4 regions of the Anaerosalibacter massiliensis genome follow, and region 3 is predicted to be linked to each of the others. Evidence: riboswitches for the same ligand, from Rfam matches in the RefSeq annotation. Region 3 holds a riboswitch; each other region holds the start of a gene.
What was found. A riboswitch is a leader RNA that binds a small molecule or an ion and turns the genes downstream of it on or off. The one in region 3 is predicted to bind cobalamin.

Region 1: linked by a shared signal. The riboswitch ahead of cobT (nicotinate-nucleotide--dimethylbenzimidazole phosphoribosyltransferase) and the one ahead of NSA23_RS07370 (DUF4430 domain-containing protein) in region 3 are both predicted to bind cobalamin.
Region 2: linked by a shared signal. The riboswitch ahead of NSA23_RS06735 (NAD(P)H-dependent oxidoreductase) and the one ahead of NSA23_RS07370 (DUF4430 domain-containing protein) in region 3 are both predicted to bind cobalamin.
Region 4: linked by a shared signal. The riboswitch ahead of NSA23_RS06910 (cobyric acid synthase) and the one ahead of NSA23_RS07370 (DUF4430 domain-containing protein) in region 3 are both predicted to bind cobalamin.

Annotation. Positions count from the first base shown of each region.
Region 1 covers NZ_JANJZL010000005.1:142,379-147,571, forward strand. The annotation lists gene cobS (adenosylcobinamide-GDP ribazoletransferase) at 1-312, opposite strand, end outside; gene cobU (bifunctional adenosylcobinamide kinase/adenosylcobinamide-phosphate guanylyltransferase) at 282-818, opposite strand; gene cobT (nicotinate-nucleotide--dimethylbenzimidazole phosphoribosyltransferase) at 823-1,968, opposite strand; cobalamin riboswitch at 1,985-2,115, opposite strand; gene NSA23_RS09460 (DUF5685 family protein) at 2,202-3,104, shown strand; gene NSA23_RS16515 (J domain-containing protein) at 3,070-3,627, shown strand; gene NSA23_RS09470 (hypothetical protein) at 3,618-4,121, shown strand; gene NSA23_RS09475 (sodium-dependent transporter) at 4,148-5,193, opposite strand, start outside.
Region 2 covers NZ_JANJZL010000003.1:285,680-290,872, forward strand. The annotation lists gene NSA23_RS06720 (gamma carbonic anhydrase family protein) at 1-272, shown strand, start outside; gene NSA23_RS06725 (shikimate dehydrogenase) at 403-1,287, shown strand; gene aroD (type I 3-dehydroquinate dehydratase) at 1,299-2,057, shown strand; cobalamin riboswitch at 2,317-2,512, shown strand; gene NSA23_RS06735 (NAD(P)H-dependent oxidoreductase) at 2,657-3,328, shown strand; gene NSA23_RS06740 (nucleoside 2-deoxyribosyltransferase) at 3,395-3,910, opposite strand; gene NSA23_RS06745 (NAD(P)H-dependent oxidoreductase) at 4,045-4,731, shown strand; gene eutS (ethanolamine utilization microcompartment protein EutS) at 4,914-5,193, shown strand, end outside.
Region 3 covers NZ_JANJZL010000004.1:44,845-50,037, reverse strand. The annotation lists gene NSA23_RS07375 (prenyltransferase/squalene oxidase repeat-containing protein) at 1-653, opposite strand, end outside; gene NSA23_RS07370 (DUF4430 domain-containing protein) at 679-2,709, opposite strand; cobalamin riboswitch at 2,861-3,010, opposite strand; gene NSA23_RS07365 (leucine-rich repeat protein) at 3,213-5,193, opposite strand, start outside.
Region 4 covers NZ_JANJZL010000003.1:317,073-322,265, reverse strand. The annotation lists gene NSA23_RS06925 (cobyrinic acid a,c-diamide synthase CobB) at 1-800, opposite strand, end outside; gene NSA23_RS06920 (pyridoxal phosphate-dependent aminotransferase) at 797-1,852, opposite strand; gene cbiB (adenosylcobinamide-phosphate synthase CbiB) at 1,867-2,796, opposite strand; gene NSA23_RS06910 (cobyric acid synthase) at 2,806-3,648, opposite strand; cobalamin riboswitch at 3,766-3,940, opposite strand; gene NSA23_RS06905 (patatin-like phospholipase family protein) at 4,150-5,193, opposite strand, start outside.

The DNA.
Region 1 (5,193 bases), on a different contig from region 3:
CTCTCTATCCCTAGCAGAGTAGAAACCATCAAAAGTATCTCCTATACCATCTAAATGAAGTCCTCCCGTCGTTATTATAATACTTAGTACAGCTATGAAAGAAGCTATATCTTTATTTATATAGGAAAAAATATAATAAAAAAGACCAGCAATTCCACCTATAATCATACCTGTAAACGGATAAAAAAAAGTGCTTTTCCTTAAATTTTCCTCATTAAAATCTACTGCTATATTTATAGGTATTCTAGATAAAAATTGTATAGCAAGTATTAAGCCCTTTATCACTTTATCTTCACTGGTATGCCACAACATACCAAATAAACTTCATTAGAAATAGAAGCTATCCTTTGATTTACTCTTCCTTGAACATCTCTAAAAACTCTTCCTATATGACTTTCTGGTACTAATGAAGAACCTATCTCATTTGTAACTAGTACTAAATTATAATTTTCATCATTTATTTTATTTATAAGCTTATTTAATTCATTAACAACTGTATCTTCTACTTTTTTTTGAAGTTCTATTGATATTCTTTCTTCATCTTTGGTTAAATCATACATTATATTTGATGTAAGGACTGTTACACAGTCTAATAAATAATTTTCTTCTTTCCCTATTGCATTATCTAAATCATAATTTCCCTCAAAGGTTCTCCAATAGCTAGGCCTAGATTTTTTATGAAGAATAACCCTATCTTCCATTTCCTTGTCCATTACCTTAGATGTAGCTATATAGACTACATCTTTTTTATTTTCATATTGTTTTTCAGCAAAGGAGCTTTTTCCACTCCTTGCTCCACCTGTCACAAGTATAATCATATTATCACCTAATATCTATTAATACATCTTTATTAAGAGTTGATTGTTCAAAAGTAGCTAGATTATCCATTATATAAAGAGCCGAATCTATAATCTGAAATGCTAAAGGACAACCTGAACCTTCTCCAAGCCTCATTTCAAGGTTAAGCATTGGTTTAAGTCCTATTTCCTCCATCATATACATAGCTCCTGGCTCTTTTGAAAGATGAGATGGAAATAAATAATCCTTTACTATAGGGTTTAGCCTAACTGCACATAATGCTGCTGCCGATGAAATAAATCCATCTATAACTATCGGTTTTCTATTTTTTGCTGCTGAAAGAAAACAACCACATATCCCAGCTATGTCAAACCCTCCTACTTTTGAAATAACATCTAAAGGATCATTTTTGTCTGGCTTATTTATTTCTATAGCTTTTTTTACAGCATTTTTCTTTCCTTCATATTGGTCATCTGTTAGGCCTGAACCTTTTCCACAAGTAATATCTGGACTCAATCCTGAAAATACAGATAATACTGCTCCACTAGTAGTAGTGTTTCCTATACCCATTTCTCCTGTTCCTAGTATATCATATCCTTCACTATAAAGTTTATCCGATATTTCTATTCCTACCTCTATAGCCTTTATAGCTTCTTCACGAGTCATACTTGGTTCCTTTGTCATGTTTTTGGTTCCATATGCAATCTTTTTATTTATAACTTTAGGATTATCTATATCTGCATTTACACCTATATCTACAGTAGTTACATGGGAGTTTATAAGTTCAGAGAGGACAGTTACACCAGTATATCCTCTAGTAAGATTTTCAGTAAGTACTTTTGTAAACCATTGAGGGCAAGCACTAACACCTTCTTCTACTACTCCATTATCAGCACACATAACCACTATATTTCTTTTATCCATTTTGTTATGTACTTTTCCTGTTATTCCTGCCATTCTTATAGCTATATCTTCTAAAACTCCTAAACTACCTATAGGCTTGGTTAAGTTATCCATTCTTTCCTTAGCCTTCTTCTTTGCTTCTTCATCTACAGGCTTTATAGCTTCTAATGTTTCTTTTAATAGCTTCATGAAATCCCTTCCTTCTTTGAAAAAATATTTAGAAAATAAAAAAACTACCTCTGGAGGTAGAATAAATCTAAAACGCATAAAACTTCCCTCCGAAGTTTTAGCATATATTAATTAAGGTAATCTGGCTTACGATTCATTTAATCGTTTACAGTAGCGGGGGCTGCAGTGGATTCACACCACTTTCCCTTGTTTTTTATCTTACAAATTTTATTATATATCTTATTATTTTTTCAGTCAAATATTTGTTTCTAATTGAATCAGATTTTTTAGTATGATATATTATGACTGAAAGTAAACTTAAGGAGAATATTATGTTTGGTTATGTCATCCCCTATAAAATGGAACTGAAAATAAAAGATTATGAAAAGATCAAAGCTTATTATTGTGGACTTTGTAGAAATATAAAGTATAATTTTGGAAATGTTCCTAGAATTACATTAAATTATGATACAACTTTTCTAGCTATATTATTAGATTCTTTCAATGGCAATGAAGAAAAATATATAAAAAGAAATTGTATACTCCATCCAATTAAGAAAAGAATATTTTTAGTAGATAATGAGCCTTTAAGATATGCTTCTTATTTGAATATTATTTTAACTTATCATAAATTATTGGATGATGTTATAGATGACAAAACTATTAGAAGTAGAGTTTTTTCATCTATATTTAAAACTTATTTAAATAAAATACCCGAAAATTTTCAACAAATTGAGAATAATATAAAAGAAAATCTAAATAAACTTTATTATCTTGAAAAAAGTAAAAATATAGATAGCCTAGATGAATTAAGTCATCCTTTTGGTGAATTAACAGCCTATACTATACTATCTTATATAAATAATAAAGAATATGATGAATCATTATACCATTTAGGATATAATCTCGGAAAATGGATTTATATAATAGATGCTTATGATGATTTAGAAAAGGATATAAAAAATAATGAATTTAATGGAATAAATTTAATTTTAAATAAAAAAAATATACCTTATAAGGATTTTGTAAAAAGTACAAATAAAAGAATACATTTCATTTTAACTTCCTATGCTAGAGAATGTAGCAGAGCATTTGAAAAATTGCCTATAGAAAAAAATAGGGATATATTATTTAATGTTTTTAATTTTGGACTTCTAGCACAGATAGAAAAAGTGTTTGAAACTAAGGAGATGAAAACAAATGAAAGATCCTTACGAAATATTGGAAATAAATAAAAATGCAACAGAAAGTGAAATAAAACAGGCTTATAAAAAACTTGTAAAAAAATACCACCCAGATAAATTCATAGACAATCCTTTAAGAGAGTTAGCTGAGGAGAAATTAAAAGAAATAAATGATGCCTATAATTTTCTTATGAGCAATAGAAATAATAATTTTTCAGAGGAAGAATTATTATATAGTGCAAGAATTGATATTCAGAATGGAAACTTAGCTGAAGCTGAAAGAAAATTAAATATGGTAAATAAAAAAACAGGAGAATGGTATTTCTTAATGGGAATATTAAACCAGAATAGAGGATGGTATGATGCAGCCTATAGTAATTTAGAAACAGCTTGTTCTATGAATCCTGGAAATAGAGAATATAATAATGCTTTCAATTCCCTATTTAGAAGAAATGATAACTACAGAAAACCTTATAATAATAGAGATCATAATATATGTAATATTTGTGCAACCCTTTATTGTTTAGATTGTCTATGTGAGTGTATGGGGGGAGACTTTATATCATGTATTTAAATAATAAAAGTAAGGCTATAGCATATGGTGGCCTCCTTACAGCATTAAGTATCATTTTTATTTATTTAAGTACTATTTTACCCTATAATAAATTGTTAATGCTTTTTTTATCTGCCTTAATAATTCCTATTGGATTAATATTAACTGGTACCAAAAATAGTTTATACATATATATTGCTTCTTCTATTTTATCTACAGTGCTATTAGGAATGAGAGGAAATATACTATTTTATATATTATTTTTTGGTCCCTATGGAATAATAAAGAATCTTATAGAAAAAACTAATAATATTTTAATAGAGATTGTCTTAAAGTTAATATACTTTAATATTACATTCTTCTTGATTTATAAATTATATGAATTATTTATTGGCAATCCTATAAATACTAATATGTCTATGAAAAATTTAATAATATTTGTACAACCTATTTTTTTATTATTTGACTACTTTTTAACACTATATATAAATAAATTAAAAAAGTATAGGATTTAATCTAACCCTATACTTTTTTATGATTCTTATATTATTCCAATGCCAGCTAAAAATACTATTAGTATGAGAATGGGACAAATAAACTTTATAATAAAATAGTATACATCTATATAACTTGCTTTTATAATGCCATCATTCGTCAGTTGATTTTCTAAAGTCTTTTTGTTAAACTTCCAACCTACAAATATACAGCTAATAAGGGCTGCAATAGTTAAGAAATAATTTGCTGTTAAATAATCTAAAAAGTCAAATAAATTTCTGCCAAAAAATACTTCCCCAGATAAAGGACCATTAGAAAGTGACGCAAATACTCCTAATAAAGATATTAAAACAGTACTTAAGATAGAAGCCTTCTTCCTTTCCATATTAAAACACTCTATTACATAAGCAGTTACTACTTCCAATAAGGATATAGTACTTGTAAGAGCTGCTAAAGCTAACAATATGAAAAACATTGAAGAAAATATAGGACCTCCTGGCATCTTAGCAAATACATTTGGAAGTGTAATAAATACTAACCCTGGACCACTATTTGGAGCAATATCAAAAGCAAATACTGCTGGGAATATAGCTATTCCTACTAATAATGCTATTACAGTATCAGCTATAGCTACATTTAGAGATGTTTTACCTAATTTTTCACCTTTGCCTATATAAGAACCGTAAGTAATCATTATTCCCATTCCTAAACTCAATGAGAAAAACGAATGGCCTAATGCATCTAATATACTAGCTCCAGTAATCTTTGAAAAATCTGGCTTAAATAAAAACTCTAATCCTGCACTACCTCCTGGTAAGGTAATAGCCCTAATATCTAATATAATTATTATAACTAATAATAAGGGTATTAATATTTTTGAAATCTTTTCTATTCCCCCCTGAACACCTGCAGCTACTATAAATCCTGTTATAGCCATGAATATTAACTGACAAACTACAGGTTTTACTGGATGAGTTATAAAATCTACAAACATTGTTTCAATTTGTGTGACAGTCTTACCTGCAAACTGATTAGTAATAGATTTCCCTATATACTCTAAGGACCATCCTGCTATAACTCCATAAAAAGAAA
Region 2 (5,193 bases), on a different contig from region 3:
CTGTAGGACATAATGCAGTAGTCCATGGTTGTAAAGTAGGTAATAATTGTTTGATAGGTATGGGAGCAATAATTTTAAATAATGCTGTTATTGGAGATAATTGTATAATAGGAGCAGGAGCTCTAATTCCAGAAGGGGTTAATATACCAGAAAACTCTTTAGTCCTTGGTATTCCTGGGAAGATTATAAGAAAAGTAAGAGAAGAGGAAATAGAGAAAACAAGATATAATGCAATTAGATATGAAAAATTATGGAAAAATGAGCATATATGATATCTAAAGTAGGGACAGATTTAACTGTCCCTATAATATTCTGATCAATGGTATAATTAGTACTGAAGTTTTATTTATAAAAATTTAGAGTATAAAATAATTTACAATTTAAAAAGAAGGAATGAATTAAATGAAAAAAGATTTTACTGAAAGAATTACTGGTAGAACAAAACTAATGGCTTTATTAGGTTCACCTATTTCCCATAGTCTATCACCTAAAATGCATAATTTATCATTTGAAAAGCTAGGATTAGATTATATTTATTTAGCATTTGATGTAAATAGTGATGAACAATTAGCTGATGTAATCAAGGGATTTCGGGCCTTAAATATTCGTGGTGCAAATATTACAATGCCAAATAAAACATTAGTATGCAAGTATTTAGATAAATTGTCTCCAGCTGCTGAAATGACTGGTTCAGTAAATACAATAGTGAATGATGGTGGAGTACTAAAAGGTTATATGACAGATGGTGTAGGCTATATGCGATCATTAAAGGAGGAAGGCATTGATATCATTGGTAAAAAGATAGTAGTTGCTGGTGCTGGAGGGGCAGCAACAGCAATTTGCGTACAAGCAGCTTTAGATGGTGTAAAAGAAATATCTATATTTAATAGAAAAACTTCTTCATATACAAGGGCAGAAAAAGTGGCTCAAAAAATAAACAAGGAAACAAATTGTAAAGCTAAAGTATTTGATCTTTATAATATAAATATATTGAGAACAGAAATACAGGAAAGTTCAATTTTTATAGATGCAACATCTGTAGGAATGAAGCCACTGGAAGATAAATGTAATATTCCGGATCCATCTATATTATATCCTGATTTAGTTGTTTCAGATATAGTTTATGAACCTAGTAAGACAAAACTATTAAATATGGCTGAAAAACAAGGTTGCAAGGTAATTAATGGTTATGGAATGGTATTATGGCAAGGGGCAGAAGCTTTTAAATTATGGACAGGAAAGGAAATGCCAGTTGATTATGTGAAAGAATTATTGTTTAAAAAATAGAAGGTGAAGAAATGAGTGATGTAGTAACTGTAAGAAATATAAATATTGGCGAGGGAAATACAAAAATATTTGTACCTATTGTAGGTAAAACTCAAGATGAAATAATTAGTGAAACTGAAAGCATTAAAAAATTATTACCTGATGTAGTAGAGTGGCGTGTAGATTTTTATGAAGAAGTGGAAAGAATGGATAAAGTTTTAGAAACATTAATATATATAAGGAAAAATTTAAAAGATGTACCCATATTATTTACTTTTCGTAGTATCAGAGAAGGCGGAAATAAAAAGATAAGTGATGAATATTATATAAAGTTAAATTGTATGGCTATAGAATCAAAAATTATAGATTTAATAGACATTGAACTTTTTAATAAAGAAGAAAATATAAAGAAGATTTTAAATACAGCACATTCTAATAGTGTTTATGTAATAATGTCAAATCATGATTTTAAACAAACTCCTCCAAAAGACGAAATAATATCTAGGCTATTGAAGATGCAAAACCTAAGAGCTGATATATTAAAAGTAGCATTTATGCCAAATAGTGTTAGTGATGTTTTAGTCCTTTTAGAGGCTACAAATTATATGAAAGAGAATCATGCTAATAAGCCATTGATTACAATTTCTATGGGAAAAAAGGGAGTTATAAGTAGGATAGTAGGAAAAACATTTGGTTCTGCTGCTACTTTTGCGTCTGGAGAAAAAGTTTCAGCACCAGGGCAAATATTTGCTTTAGAACTTAGACAGATTCTTAGTGTATTAAATAAATAATAGTTTATTTATTTAATATAAACAAGAATACCTCAACTTCTAATCAAAACATAGAACGTACTTCTAGACTTGTAAAACAAGAGAGGTACAATAGGTATATGACTAATTCAACAATAATAAGGATTATCTAGCAAGGTTAAAACTTAATTACCAAATTTCTTGTGAATTTAGCTTAGTGGTTAGAATCTCTCATAGGGGTAAATAAGTGGGGGGAGTTCACTTGACATATAAATGAAATTAGAATAAAATGATATTATAATTAAATACGGTTGTTTATGGTATTTTTGATTATATCAAAAATTTAAAAGGGAAGATTGGTGAAATGCCAACACGGTCCCGCCACTGTAATGGAAATTTGAGTTCACTTATACCACTGTTCTTTCAATAAAAGAATGGGAAGGTGCGAATTTATTATAAACCTAAGTCAGGAGACCTGCCATAAATAAGACACTTATGATTGCTCACGAGGATGAGAAGGTGTAAAAGATATAGTATGGCTATGTCTATGCTTTCTTGTGCCTATAGAAAACAAACACTCTTCATCTCTGAGGGGTGTTTTTTATATTGTTTATTTTTATGAAAGATTAAGGAGGTATATTATGGAAAATAAGAAAAGAGAAATATTAAATGTACATAGGTACAGGGTTGCTTGTAAAGAGTTTGATTCTAATAAGAAGATACCAAAAGAGGATATTGATTTTTTACTTGAAGTTGGTAGACTTTCTCCTAGTTCTTTTGGATTTGAACCTTGGAAGTTTATTGTAATCCAAGATGATAAGTTAAAGGAAGACTTAATTTCTTTAACTTTAGATTGTGAAAAACAAATTTCAACATCAAGCCATTTGGTAATGATGCTTGCAAGAAAAGGTTCAGATATTATATATAGTTCTGACTATATAACTTATATAATGAAAGATGTAAAAAATATACCAGAAGATGAGATAAGTGAAAGACGTGAAGATTATAGAGTTTTTCAGAGGGAAAACTTTAAGCTTTTAAATGATAAAGAAGCTATGTTCCAATGGTCAATAAAACAGACTTACATTCCCTTAGGGAATATGATAACGGCTGCTGCAGAAATAGGTATAAGCTCTTGTCCTATAGAAAATTTTCACAGGGAGAAGTTAGAAAAATTATTAGAAGACAATGGAATATTAGATAGTTCAAAATTTGGAGTTTCTTGTCTAGTAACTTTTGGATACAAGAAAGATAAAGTCTATATAGAAAAAGCTAGAAGGCCAATTGGGGAAGTAGTAGAATGGATAAAGTAAATATTCTCTAATTTATATATAAAAAAGCTTAGAGCCATATATGGTTCTAAGCTTTTTCGTCTAATTTTACAAATTATTTTGTTCTTTAAACTTTTTTACTATTTTAACAATTTCTTTTTTATAATCATCTTCTCCAGGATATCCTTCTACTATATAGCCATGTTCTCTAACTTTTCCTAAAATCATTAAATTTCTATATAAATGATTATCTCCTGTTCCTTGCCATCTCATATCAGTTATTATTCCGATTATTAGCCTTGGTTTTTTAGTGACAATACTATATTCTTCTTCCATTTCCTTAATTAATCCAAAGCCCATTACTTCTCCAGCAACCCCATCGTCTATAGTAAGTCCATCTAAACAGGCAAATAATATATTGGCCTTTTTTAACTCAAGAGTATCAGCTTGAGCTATTTTTATATCAGTGATAATATTATCATTTTCTCTTTTATCATTGATTTCAGCATTTCTTTGTGGAACATACATAGCAATTCCCGTTTCATCTTCAATATAGCTAGCTACTTCTTCTGTCCATCTAAATACGGCATCATTAAAAAAATGTGAAGCAAAATATCCTTTCATTTTTAAACCTCCTAACTATTCTTACTTTAAATACCCTTATATATAATAATTAATCTTTACTATATTTGCAAAGCAATTAAAATTTGTTCTAATTGGGTATATAAATAAATAGATAAAATGGTAGGAGGGATAATATGAAAAATATAGATATAGAAAAAAGAAAAGAAGAGATATTGAATGCACATAAATTTAGATTTGCTTGTAAGGAATTTGATCCAGATAAGAAGATACCAGAAGATGATTTTAACTTTTTACTTGAAGTAGGAAGGTTATCTCCTAGTTCTTTTGGATTTGAGCCATGGAAGTTTGTTGTAGTTGAAAATGAAGAACTTAGAGAAAAATTATTGCCAGTAGTTTGGGGAGTTAAAAGACAGATGCCAACATTGAGTCATTTGGTAATAATATTGGCTAGAAAAAGCTCAGATGTTATATATAGCTCTGATTATATTACTCATATGATGAAAGATATACACAAAATGCCAGAAGATAAAGTAAAAGAAAGACGTGAAAAATATAGAAAATTTCAAAATGAAGATTTTAAAATCTTAAATAATGATAAGGATATGTTTGAATGGTCAGTGAGACAGACATATATTGCTCTTGGAAATATGCTAACTGCAGCAGCAGAAATAGGTGTAGATTCTTGCCCTATAGAAGGGTTTCATAAGGAAAAGCTAGAAAAGTTATTAGAAGATGAAGGAATATTGGATAGGGAAAAATTTGGGGTATCTACTTTAGTAGCATTTGGATATAGAAAAGAAGATCCTCATAGAGACAAAACCAGAAGAAAAATGGAAGAAGTAGTGGAATGGATTAAATAATTGGAGAATAAATTTAAATTTTTCTGTTGCATTACTATTTTTAATTTGTTATAATGTAAATACATTAGAATACGTTTGCACAATGAAGTGCAATAGACATGGCGACGACGCTTATAATGGAGTGGATATTCACTTCACTATAGGCGTTTTTTTGTAATTTTAAAAGAAAAGGATTTGATTATATGGCTGATGTGGAAAAACAAAGAGTTATACAAGAATATGTTCCAGGTAAACAAATTACATTAGCACATTTGATAGCTAACCCACAAAAAAGCATATATAGAAAACTTGGACTTGATGACGAAAAATATAATGCTATAGGTATATTGACTATCACTCCAAGTGAAGCTGCTATAATAGCTGCAGATGCAGCGACAAAAGTTGCAGATGTAGAAATAGGGTTTCTAGATAGATTTAGTGGTTCATTAGTTATAACAGGAGATGTATCCAGTGTTGAAACTG
Region 3 (5,193 bases):
TCAAGAGAAAAACCTCCATCAGATAATTGTTTTTTTATGATCTCTTCAATGATTTCATCTCGAGTATAACTTGAATCTTCTGGAACAACATACCTCATACTATCAAGAGTAATAAGTCCCCAAATCCATCCATTGATACCCTGAACCCCTAAAGATTTAGTTTTCTTTCTATTATAAGTCCCATCTGCAATAAGATTTATAGGCTTCCCTTTTTTATCTTTCCCTATATTTGTAGGATCACCACCCATAGATAAAATAGCCAAAGAAATTCTATGAAGTTCAGTAGCCTTGGTATCACTTAATTTATCATCTTCAAAATATCTGTGACTAATTCTATCTAAAATCACAGCTAAATACGCATCATAATCATCTGGATAACCAATTCTTCCAATGCCAATAGGATACCAATCCCCCGCACTATCTCCAGCATTTTCTAAAAACTTATTATTTAATAAATATTCTTCTTTGTTCACACCTATATCCGACTTTTTCCAATTTATTATTCCCTCAATGACCTCTAAAAGCTCTTCTGTATTGTAATCTCTGGACCTTTCTTCTCCATAGGATACAGAAGTGAATACATTTATTAAAATTAGAACTGATAGTAATCCAGAAATAAATCTATATCTTATTTTAAATATATTATTTTTCATATTTAACTACCTCTCTATATTTCAATTACCATTCTTTATGCCAGTTTTGTCCTTGACCACCTAAACCACCAGCTCCTCCAATATCTCTTCCAAAAAATAAAGTGTACCTAATTCTTATTACATCTCCATCTATTAAATATTGATCCGCAAATCCATAGTTTGGATAATGTCCATTGACACTATACATCCAACCAGAGCCATTTGAAAAATCAAATTCTCCTAAACTATCAGTATTATAAATCTCAGGTCCAAAACGATCTGCTTCCTCTGCTACAAGTTCAGCTAAGTCCTCTGGTATAACAGGATTAGTCACTAACCCAGGCTTTATAAGATGAGCTAAATAGAAAGAATCACTAATCCTACCTTGATGCTCATAATTAAAGCCCCTTTCTTTTAAGAAATTATCTAATAAAACAGAAGCATCTTCTCCTTCCCGTATTTCAACTTTTGTAGGTGGTATAATATATCCTAACCCTATAGTTGTAGCTTCGATACTTATAGTTGCATGACCTGTTACCTCTCCTTTTTCCTTTACAATTCCTTTAATGCTCCTAAATGTTGATTTAGTTCTATTTCCCTCGGAATCACGTGCAATAATATCAACTCTATTAGCACCATTTCTTATTGGAAGATTATAACTGGTCTGACCTCCATCAGTCCAATTAATAGACACTGGTTTTCCATTGCAAGACACTATAATATTGCTTGCATCTATCCTGTTTCCCTTATAATCCTTAGCTATTACCCATATATTATATATTGATGATTTAATAGTGATTCCCTCTTTTAAATTAGTCTTTATAGTAGGATTAAAACGATCGTTGTCATCTTCATCTCCTTTACCTGGCAATACTCTATAATAAATTGTATATGTTTCTTGTTTTATATCCTCACCATGAATAGCTGTTAAATTAATGCGTTGTCTCCCTTCTTCAGTAAAAGTAAGTGAATAATTACCTTTATCATCTCCTTGTATATATTTGCCATGATGTTCAACTTCTAATTTTACTTTTTCATCATCTACTTTTGCTATAGCATTAAAAGAAAAATTTGGATCAGTAACCCACTGTTCATCTTTCAAATTGGTAATTATCTTAATCTTTGTATCTTTTTTTTCATAAGTAATCAAATAACTTTTTTCTTTAGTATTTCCTTCATCATCTGATGCAGATATTAAAAATTTATTTTCACCTTCAGTTAAATTAACATTGTAATTATTTTTAGTTTCTTCCTTTATTTTTTTACCATTTAAATGTACATCTACCGGAAGGTCTTTTCCTCCCTTTTTAGCAGATGCCGTGAAGGAAAGTTCTGCTTTTGTAACTTTTATTCCATCCTTTAAATTAGAATATATAACAATTTCATCAATATTTAGGTGAACAATATAAGTTTTGGATACTGAGAATATCTTCCCATCTTTATCTTCATATATTACTCTAACCTTGATAGAATTTATACCCTCATCTAATATAACCGTCCCTTTAAAATCTTTAACTAATCCATTGCTGACAAAAACTTCTGTTTTTCTAACTTTTAACCCATGATCTTTCTGTTTAATAACAAAAGAATACTCCTCATCTGTTACAATTTCATTATGTACAATACTAGTTGTAAAATATTCATTTATTTTTGATCTATCAGTATCTTTATTAGCATCTTCAGAATTTACAATTTCAATATTAGAAGACTCTGGATTAATTTCATCACTCTCAGCGCCTTCGTTTTTATTGTTTTTACTTTCATCTTTTTTATCTTCATTATTTTCTGTTCCTTTTGCATTATCTTTAAGCTTGTCATCTTCCTTTTTTTCTTCTAAATCTTCCTCAGTTAATTCCTCTATTTCTACTAAAGGATCATCATGACTTGCCAATGCTACTTGAGAACTATTTTCTGCAATTCCTTTAATAGGATTTTCAGGATTTAAAATAGATTGATTACCCAAAATATTTCCTATATAAGTTATGAAAAAAATCATCACAAATATTGCAGTAAAGTATCTGAAAAATTTTTGATTATTAGAAATCACTTTCTTAAACTTCCCAAAAAAATTTTTCATAAATCAAACTCCTATTCCTTTAATATAATTTATAATATATCCCAAAATAAAAAGAGCTTCTATCCTAGGGAGTTTTAACTCCAAAAACTAAGATAGAAGCTCTTTTTATGCTGTAGAACTTTACTTAAAACGAATCCCTTATGCGAGGCTCGTTTCCCATCATCAAAGAGCAGGTTCCCGACTAAAGCTAAACTTTTCACGGTAGCGCATCTGTTCAGGAATTTCACCTGATTCCCTAAGGATAATATACCTATCCTTCCCAATATATAAGCTATTGAGACTACTTTGATATAAAGTTAAATTGTAATCTAATAATATTATACGAACATTCTTATACTTAATTTAAGTATAGCATATTTAATTTTCAAAGGCAAACTGATTTTGTTTTTTCTAATATAGTTATAATCATGCTCATAGGAACATTTTTCTATAATTCTATAAATATTATTATACAAAGAAATAAGGATGAAAACTCATGAAAGTCTTCATCCTAATAATTAATTTTAGGCTTCTCTTTCCTTCTTCTTGCCTATCCATAGTTTTGTTCCAACTACTAATAAAATAACACCTAGAATGCTAATCCATAGCATAGAAGATTCTCCTGTCTTAGGAAGTGCTGTCTCTCTTGATTTGTCTTGTATATTAGGTTTAGTTGATTTATTATCTGGTTTATCTACCTTCCCCGGCTTAGTTGGTTTATTTGGTTTATTTGGTTTTTCTGGCTTAGTTGGTTTAGTTGGTTTTTCTAGTTCCTCTGGTTCTGGTTGAGGTTTAGAAGCTTCTTTATCCTTTAAACTTTCTATTGCTACTTCTATAGCTTTAACTACATTATCTACCTCTTCTTGAGTTACTTCCTCTTTATTAAGTATTTCCTTTCCCTTTGCTATTGCTTCATTTAATACTTTTATGCTGTTTTCTGTCTTGCCTTCTGTATTTATATTTTTAGCTTTGTTTATTATTTCTTCTAATTTTATCTTGTCCACTTCTGGCTTAGGTTCTGGTTTTGGTTCTGGATCTTTCTTATCCTCAAGATTTTTTATTGCTAATTCTATATCCTTAACTGCATTATCTATTTCTTTTTGAGTTACTTCTTCTTTGTTAAACATTTCTTTACCTTTTGCTATTGCTTCTCTTAATATTTTTATGCTTTCTTCTGTTTTACCTTCTAATTCTATATTTTCAGCTTTATTTATTATTTCTTCTAATTTTGTCTTATCTACTTCTGGTTTTGGTTCTGGTTTTTCTTCATCTTTAAGGTTTTCCATTGCTACTTCTATATTCTTAACTGCGTTGTCTAATTCTTCTTGAGTTACTTCTTCTTTGTTAAGTATTTCTTTACCTTTTGCTATTGCTTCATTTAATACTTTTATACTATCTTCTGTTTTGCCTCCTAATTCTATATTTTCAACCTTGTTTATTATTTCTTCTAATCTAGTTTTATCTACTTCTGGTTTAGGTTCTGGTTCTTCTTTATCTTCAAGATTTTCTATTGCTGTTTCTATAGCTTTAACTGCACCGTTTATTTCTTCTTGGGCTACTTCTTCTTTGTTAAGTATTTCTTTACCCTTTGCTATTGCTTCTTTTAACACTTTTATGCTTTCCTCTGTTTTGTTTTCTAAATCTATTTTTTCTGCCTTATTTATCACTTCTTCTAATTTAGCTTTATTTACTTCTGGCTTTAACTCTTCTTTTACTCTTACTTTAACATTTACTTCTGGCTTATCTCCTGTCACACCTTCTGGCAATTCATAACTTCCTACAAATTTATATTCTCCTGCTTTATTCCCATCATATTCTTCACTTGTCCAATTTATATCTACTTCTTTCTTGCTGCCATTGCTTAAGTTTAATATTATTCTTTCTGGCAATGCTACATTTTCTTTTTCTGTTCCAAAATCCACTTCTAGATTATCTATTTTTCCTATACTTACTACTGTAACTGTCTCTATCTCTGGCGATTTAATTGTTAAAATATATTCTTTATCTATACCATATTTTTCAATAACAAACTTTGTTGGATGATCTACGTCTACTGTATTGAATTTACCCTCTGACCAATCTCCTCCTGCACCACCATCTTGTTTTATATTTACTCCTTCTGTTCCAAGAATTTTTAATGTATAAGAACCAAGACCTATCATATCTAATTCATCTTCTGGAAAATCTTTTGGTAGTTGTACTGTAATTTCAGTTCCGTTTATTTCACCCTTAGCTATTAACTCTCCACTCTTTAAGAATTCAACTTCATTAATAGATAATTTTTCACGTTCATCTTCTAAAAATACTGGAGCTATACTTGTCTTTCCATCTTTACCATTGTTAATAAATGCACTTTTTTCTACTTTTACTTCATTTTTATAATTGTCAATTCTTGCATTTCCCTCTAAAATATTGTTGTCTGCAAAAGCATTTATTCCAATTTCCTTTACACTCTTTGGAATATAAATATTAGCTAACTTATTCTCACTAAAGACATTAGTTCCA
Region 4 (5,193 bases), on a different contig from region 3:
GAAAAATATTCTACATTACAGGTTTTTTCTAAAAGTTTTAAATTCTCCATATAGTAGAAAGAAAAGGCTTTGTCATAAGCTATAGCTATTTTGATATTTCTTTTTTCAGGATAGATAAATCTAGGCGTTTTTACTTCTTTCATAAGTTTTATAATTTCCTCTATATCTATATTTTCCTCTATAATTGTAGAAGCTTTTTCTATAGTATGCTCAATATTTTCTAATTCTTCAGTTTGAATTAGTCCTAAATGTCTGCTTTCTATTTCTAAAGCCTTGTCTTCTTCTATAAAACCTAAGACCTTTATTCCTATATATTTCTCTATTTGACTTTTAAGTAGCATGTACATACTTTTGTTTACTTTATTTAGAATAACTCCTTTAATCTTAGAGCCTTCAAAATCTACCATACCCTTTATTTTGGGAATTGCAGAAAACATCTCTCCTTTAGGGGTATATACTAGTATAGAATTTATATCTAATTTGTTTGAAATTTGAAAAGATGAATTTTCAAAAGTATTGTATATTCCATCAAAGTATCCCATAGCTCCTTCTACTACTGCATACTCTCCTTCCCCCATTGCAATAGCTTTTTTTATTCCATCCACTCCCATAAGATGGATATCTAAATTTCCTGGTCTCTTGCCTGAAGCCTTTCCCAAAAATTTTGTATCTATATAATCTGGGCCTGTTTTATATCCACATATATTCATTCCTTTTTTTTTCAATGCTCTAATAATACCTAATGTTACTAAAGTTTTCCCACTGCCACTAGAAGGTGCTGTAACCATTATCATTTTCATACTATATCCTCTCCAGTTTTTTTAAAAGATTCAATAAGTCTTAGGTTTTTATCCCTATCCTTAATAGCTACTCGAATATGATTTTCACCTAAACCATCAAAACTAGAACATTTTCTTATAACTAATCCATCTTTAAGAAACTTATGAAATACAAATTCTTCATCCCATTTTAAAAGTTGTATAAGTATATAATTCGTGTGGGTAGTATATACTTTTATTCCATTTATTTTTGAAAGTTCATCTAATAGGAATTTTCTTTCTTGATTTATATAATCTTTGCTCTTAACTATATAATCTTTGGAACTAAATATATATCTTCCTGCACAATCAGCTAAAGCATTAACACTCCAAGGAAGTTCTATCTTTTTATATTCTTCTATCATATTATCTGGAATACAAGCATATCCCAATCTTATTCCTGGAAGAGCAAAGAACTTAGTTGCAGCCCTTATAATTCCCACCTTTTTAAACTTTTCATCTCTAAAAATCTCTATACTATCATAATCCTCTGGACAAAACTCAAAAAATGCTTCATCTAAAAGTAAAAAACCACCTTTATTTTCTACTATTTCATAAGTTTTAATTAGTTCTTCTTTTTTAATTCTAAGACCAGTAGGATTATTGGGATTTCCTAATATCAACAAGTCCCCTTTTTTCATATTTTCTTTTAGTTTTTTTAAATCTAAAGAAAAATCTTCTAAATAGTTTATCTTTAAGATTTCCTTTCCAAAAACCTTAGCCCTACTCTCATATTCTGAGAAAGAAGGAATGAATACAATTACCCTTTTAAATAAATGAATTATATTATTTATTATTTCAACAGCTCCATTGCCCACAACTACATTTTTCTCATTGCATTTTAAATATTTAGATATACTTTTCTTTAGATACCTATATTGGATATCTGGATAACTTGCAAGAGTATTGAAAGAATCCATAAGTAATTCATTTAATCCCTTAGGAGGACCTAATGGATTTATATTGCTACTAAAATCTATAAGTTCTCCTTGATAATAATCAGCATAGCTAATTAAATCTCCACCATGTTCCATTTTTTTCCTCCTCCTTAAATTAAATTAATAATTGTATATATGACTAATAAAAGTAACTCTCCTCTGTACATTATTTCAACAGTATTTTTTATATCTTCTTTTTCTATAACTTTATTTTCATCTCCAATAGTTGGCTTTTCTATTAATTTCCCAAAATAATAATTGCTTCCGCCAAGCTGTATATTCAAAAGTCCTGCTACAGCCCCTTCTGGATAAGCACTATTAGGACTTTTATGATTTTTTCTATCTCTTATCATTATCTTAAATCCATTCTTTACATCATATCTAAATATAGAAGAAATACACATTAATACTCCTGATAGTCTTGCTGGAATATAATTAAATAAATCATCTATTTTAGCTGGAAAATATCCTAAATCTATATATTTTTCATTAGTATATCCTAACATAGAGTCCATAGTGTTTATCATTTTATACATTAGTCCTCCTGGAGCTCCTAAAATAAATATATAGAATAATGGTGCAATAACTCCATCAGAAGTATTTTCCGCTACAGTTTCTATATCTGCTTTTATAATTTCCTCTTCACTTAAATTCTTAGTATCTCTTCCTACAATATAAGAAATCTTTTTTCTAGCATCTTCTATACCATTATTAAAAGCATTGTATACCTTCATAGCTTCTTTATGTAAGCACCTAGCTGCAATACATGTATATATTAGATAGATGTTTATAATATGGTATAAAACACTGTATTTTTTTATTCCTTTTAACAACATGAAAGGAATAAAAAAAGCTATAAATATATTAAACAAAGCTATTAAAAAACCGCCAATTTTAATTTCATTTTTACTTTTAAATACTTTTCTTATAGTTTTGTCTTCAAATGAAATTATATTTCCCATTAGCTTAACTGGATGGGGAAAACTATATGGGTCCCCTATTAAAAAATCTAAAACAACTGCTACTATAATATCTAACATTTATTTCACCTACATTTTGTTCATCAATGAATAAATATAATCTATATCCATATTCTCTCTTACTACTTTAGCTATTTTTTTTATTTCCTTTTCCATTTCCCTTATATCTTGTTTTCCATTGTTACATTCCTTTTCATATTCTAAGAGACTATCTTCATCTTCTAGTTCTAAATGTACATAAGGTATTGTTCCAACTACAGGAATATTTAACAGCTCTTCTATCATATCAATCCCTGGTTCTAAAAGAGATTTGTCACCTCTAAACTTGTTAATAACTAATCCTTTAACCCTCTTTCTCTCTTCTTCTTCTAATAACATTACTGTCCCATATAGAGAAGCAAAAACTCCACCTCTATCTATATCTGCTACTAATAACACTGGTGCATCTGCCATTTCAGCCATCCCCATATTTACAATATCATTTTCTTTCAAATTTATTTCTGCAGGACTTCCTGCACCCTCTATAACCACTATATCATGTCTATTTTCAGCTTCATCAAATGTTTCTTTAATCATAGGTTTTAAACCATTTTTAAATTTGAAATACTCTACAGCCTCCATATTCTTATATAGTTTTCCTTTTATAAATACTTGACTTTTTCTATCACTTGTAGGTTTTAAAAGAATAGGATTCATATTTGGATTTGGTTCCAGTTGAGAAGCAAATGCCTGTAGAACTTGAGCTGTACTTATTTCAAGTCCATCTGAAGTTTTATAAGACTTAGATGACATATTTTGAGCTTTAAAGGGAAATACATTATAGCCATCTTCCTTAAATACTCTACATAGAGCAGTACATAAAATGCTCTTCCCAGCTGAAGAAGTTGTACCTTGAACCATAATACTTGTCATATTTTCACCTCCAAAAAAGTACAAGAGAACTTCTCTCGAAGTTCTCTTGTTTTATAGAAAGTTCAATATTTCCCCAGTTTATGAACTAAGTAAACAAGCACTTTCTTTCCCTCCGAAAGAATGCTTTAAGCTCAGGCAGGTTTCCTGACTTACGGTTCAACCTCCTTCCTCCTTCCCAGCATAATAGCTAGTGGACTCTGAAATTTGTCACCGTTTACAGTAGCGGGGGCTGTAGCAGATTTTCACCACTTTCCCTTTTAACCACAAAGGCACCTTAGCTTTTATTTTAAATTATCCATTATATAATATCATTTTTTATATTTTTGTGTCAAATGGAAATATTATATCAGTTTAATATTCATAGATTCTTTGACATATCTAAACTCATGTTCACTTTCAGTTTTTAGCTTTAAAAGTATTAACTTCTTTTAATATTTTTCTTTTCTAACTCATATAATTAATATTTTATATTACTATTAATTAAAAACTATTTTTAAAACTCTAAAAAATTATATCTGCTATATTTTTTATTATATCTTCTTTATTAAATGGAGAAAGAAAGTCCACTTTATTAACTATTTTGTAGAGAAAGTTTTCTCCTTCCGTCTTTTCCCTAGTTTTGTGATTTTCTTTAACTATATTTAAAAGTTCATCATAATCATATACCTTAAATTTTTCTATATCATATAAAATAGCCATCTCCTCCAGAAATCTTATAACTATTTCCTGATAGCTATTTTCCTTTTCCATACCTAAAACATTACTTAACTTTGGAATTATAAATTCAAATAATGCTCTTCTATAAGGGATATCTTTAATTCCAAATATTTCTCCTATTCTTAAAACTTTTTCTTCTTCTGTATTTAAAAACATATCCAAAAAATAGTCTTCATCTTTTTCAGACTCAATATAATATTTATATCCCTTTAAACCTTTTAATGCTTTTAGTCCATCATAATAACCTAGTTTCAAATTTTTTCTGGCTACTTCAGTGTCAAAATCCAATGTTCTTCCTAAGTCTTCATTAGGAGATATATAAATTATATTTAAATCATTAATATCTATTTTCTTTAATCTTCCTGATCCATGAGTTCTTATAGCTATTAAATCTTTATAGCCTTTACTAGATAGAAGCTCTATAGGAAGATTATTATATATTGCTCCATCTATATATTTTTTTCCATCAATTTTCTCCTTTTTAAATACAGGTAAATATGCACTAGCAAGCAAGTACTCGACTAATTTTCCCTCTGGAATATCTTCAATATATAGTTCCAAAGGTTTTAAATCTGTAAGAGAAACTGTGACTATTCCAAAATCTTTACCTGAATTTCTAACTTTTTCTTCATCTATTAATTCAGTTAAGAGTCTTTTTAAAGGTGTTATGTCTATTCCTTTTTCGTCTATTACGCCTTTTATTTTTTCTCCTAAAATTTTAAAATCTTCTATATCTAATTTACCTTTTTTAAATTTTTGTATTTCTTCATCATTTACATCTATTACTCTTGAGTAAGACATATTTTCCCATAATTCATAGGCTTTGTC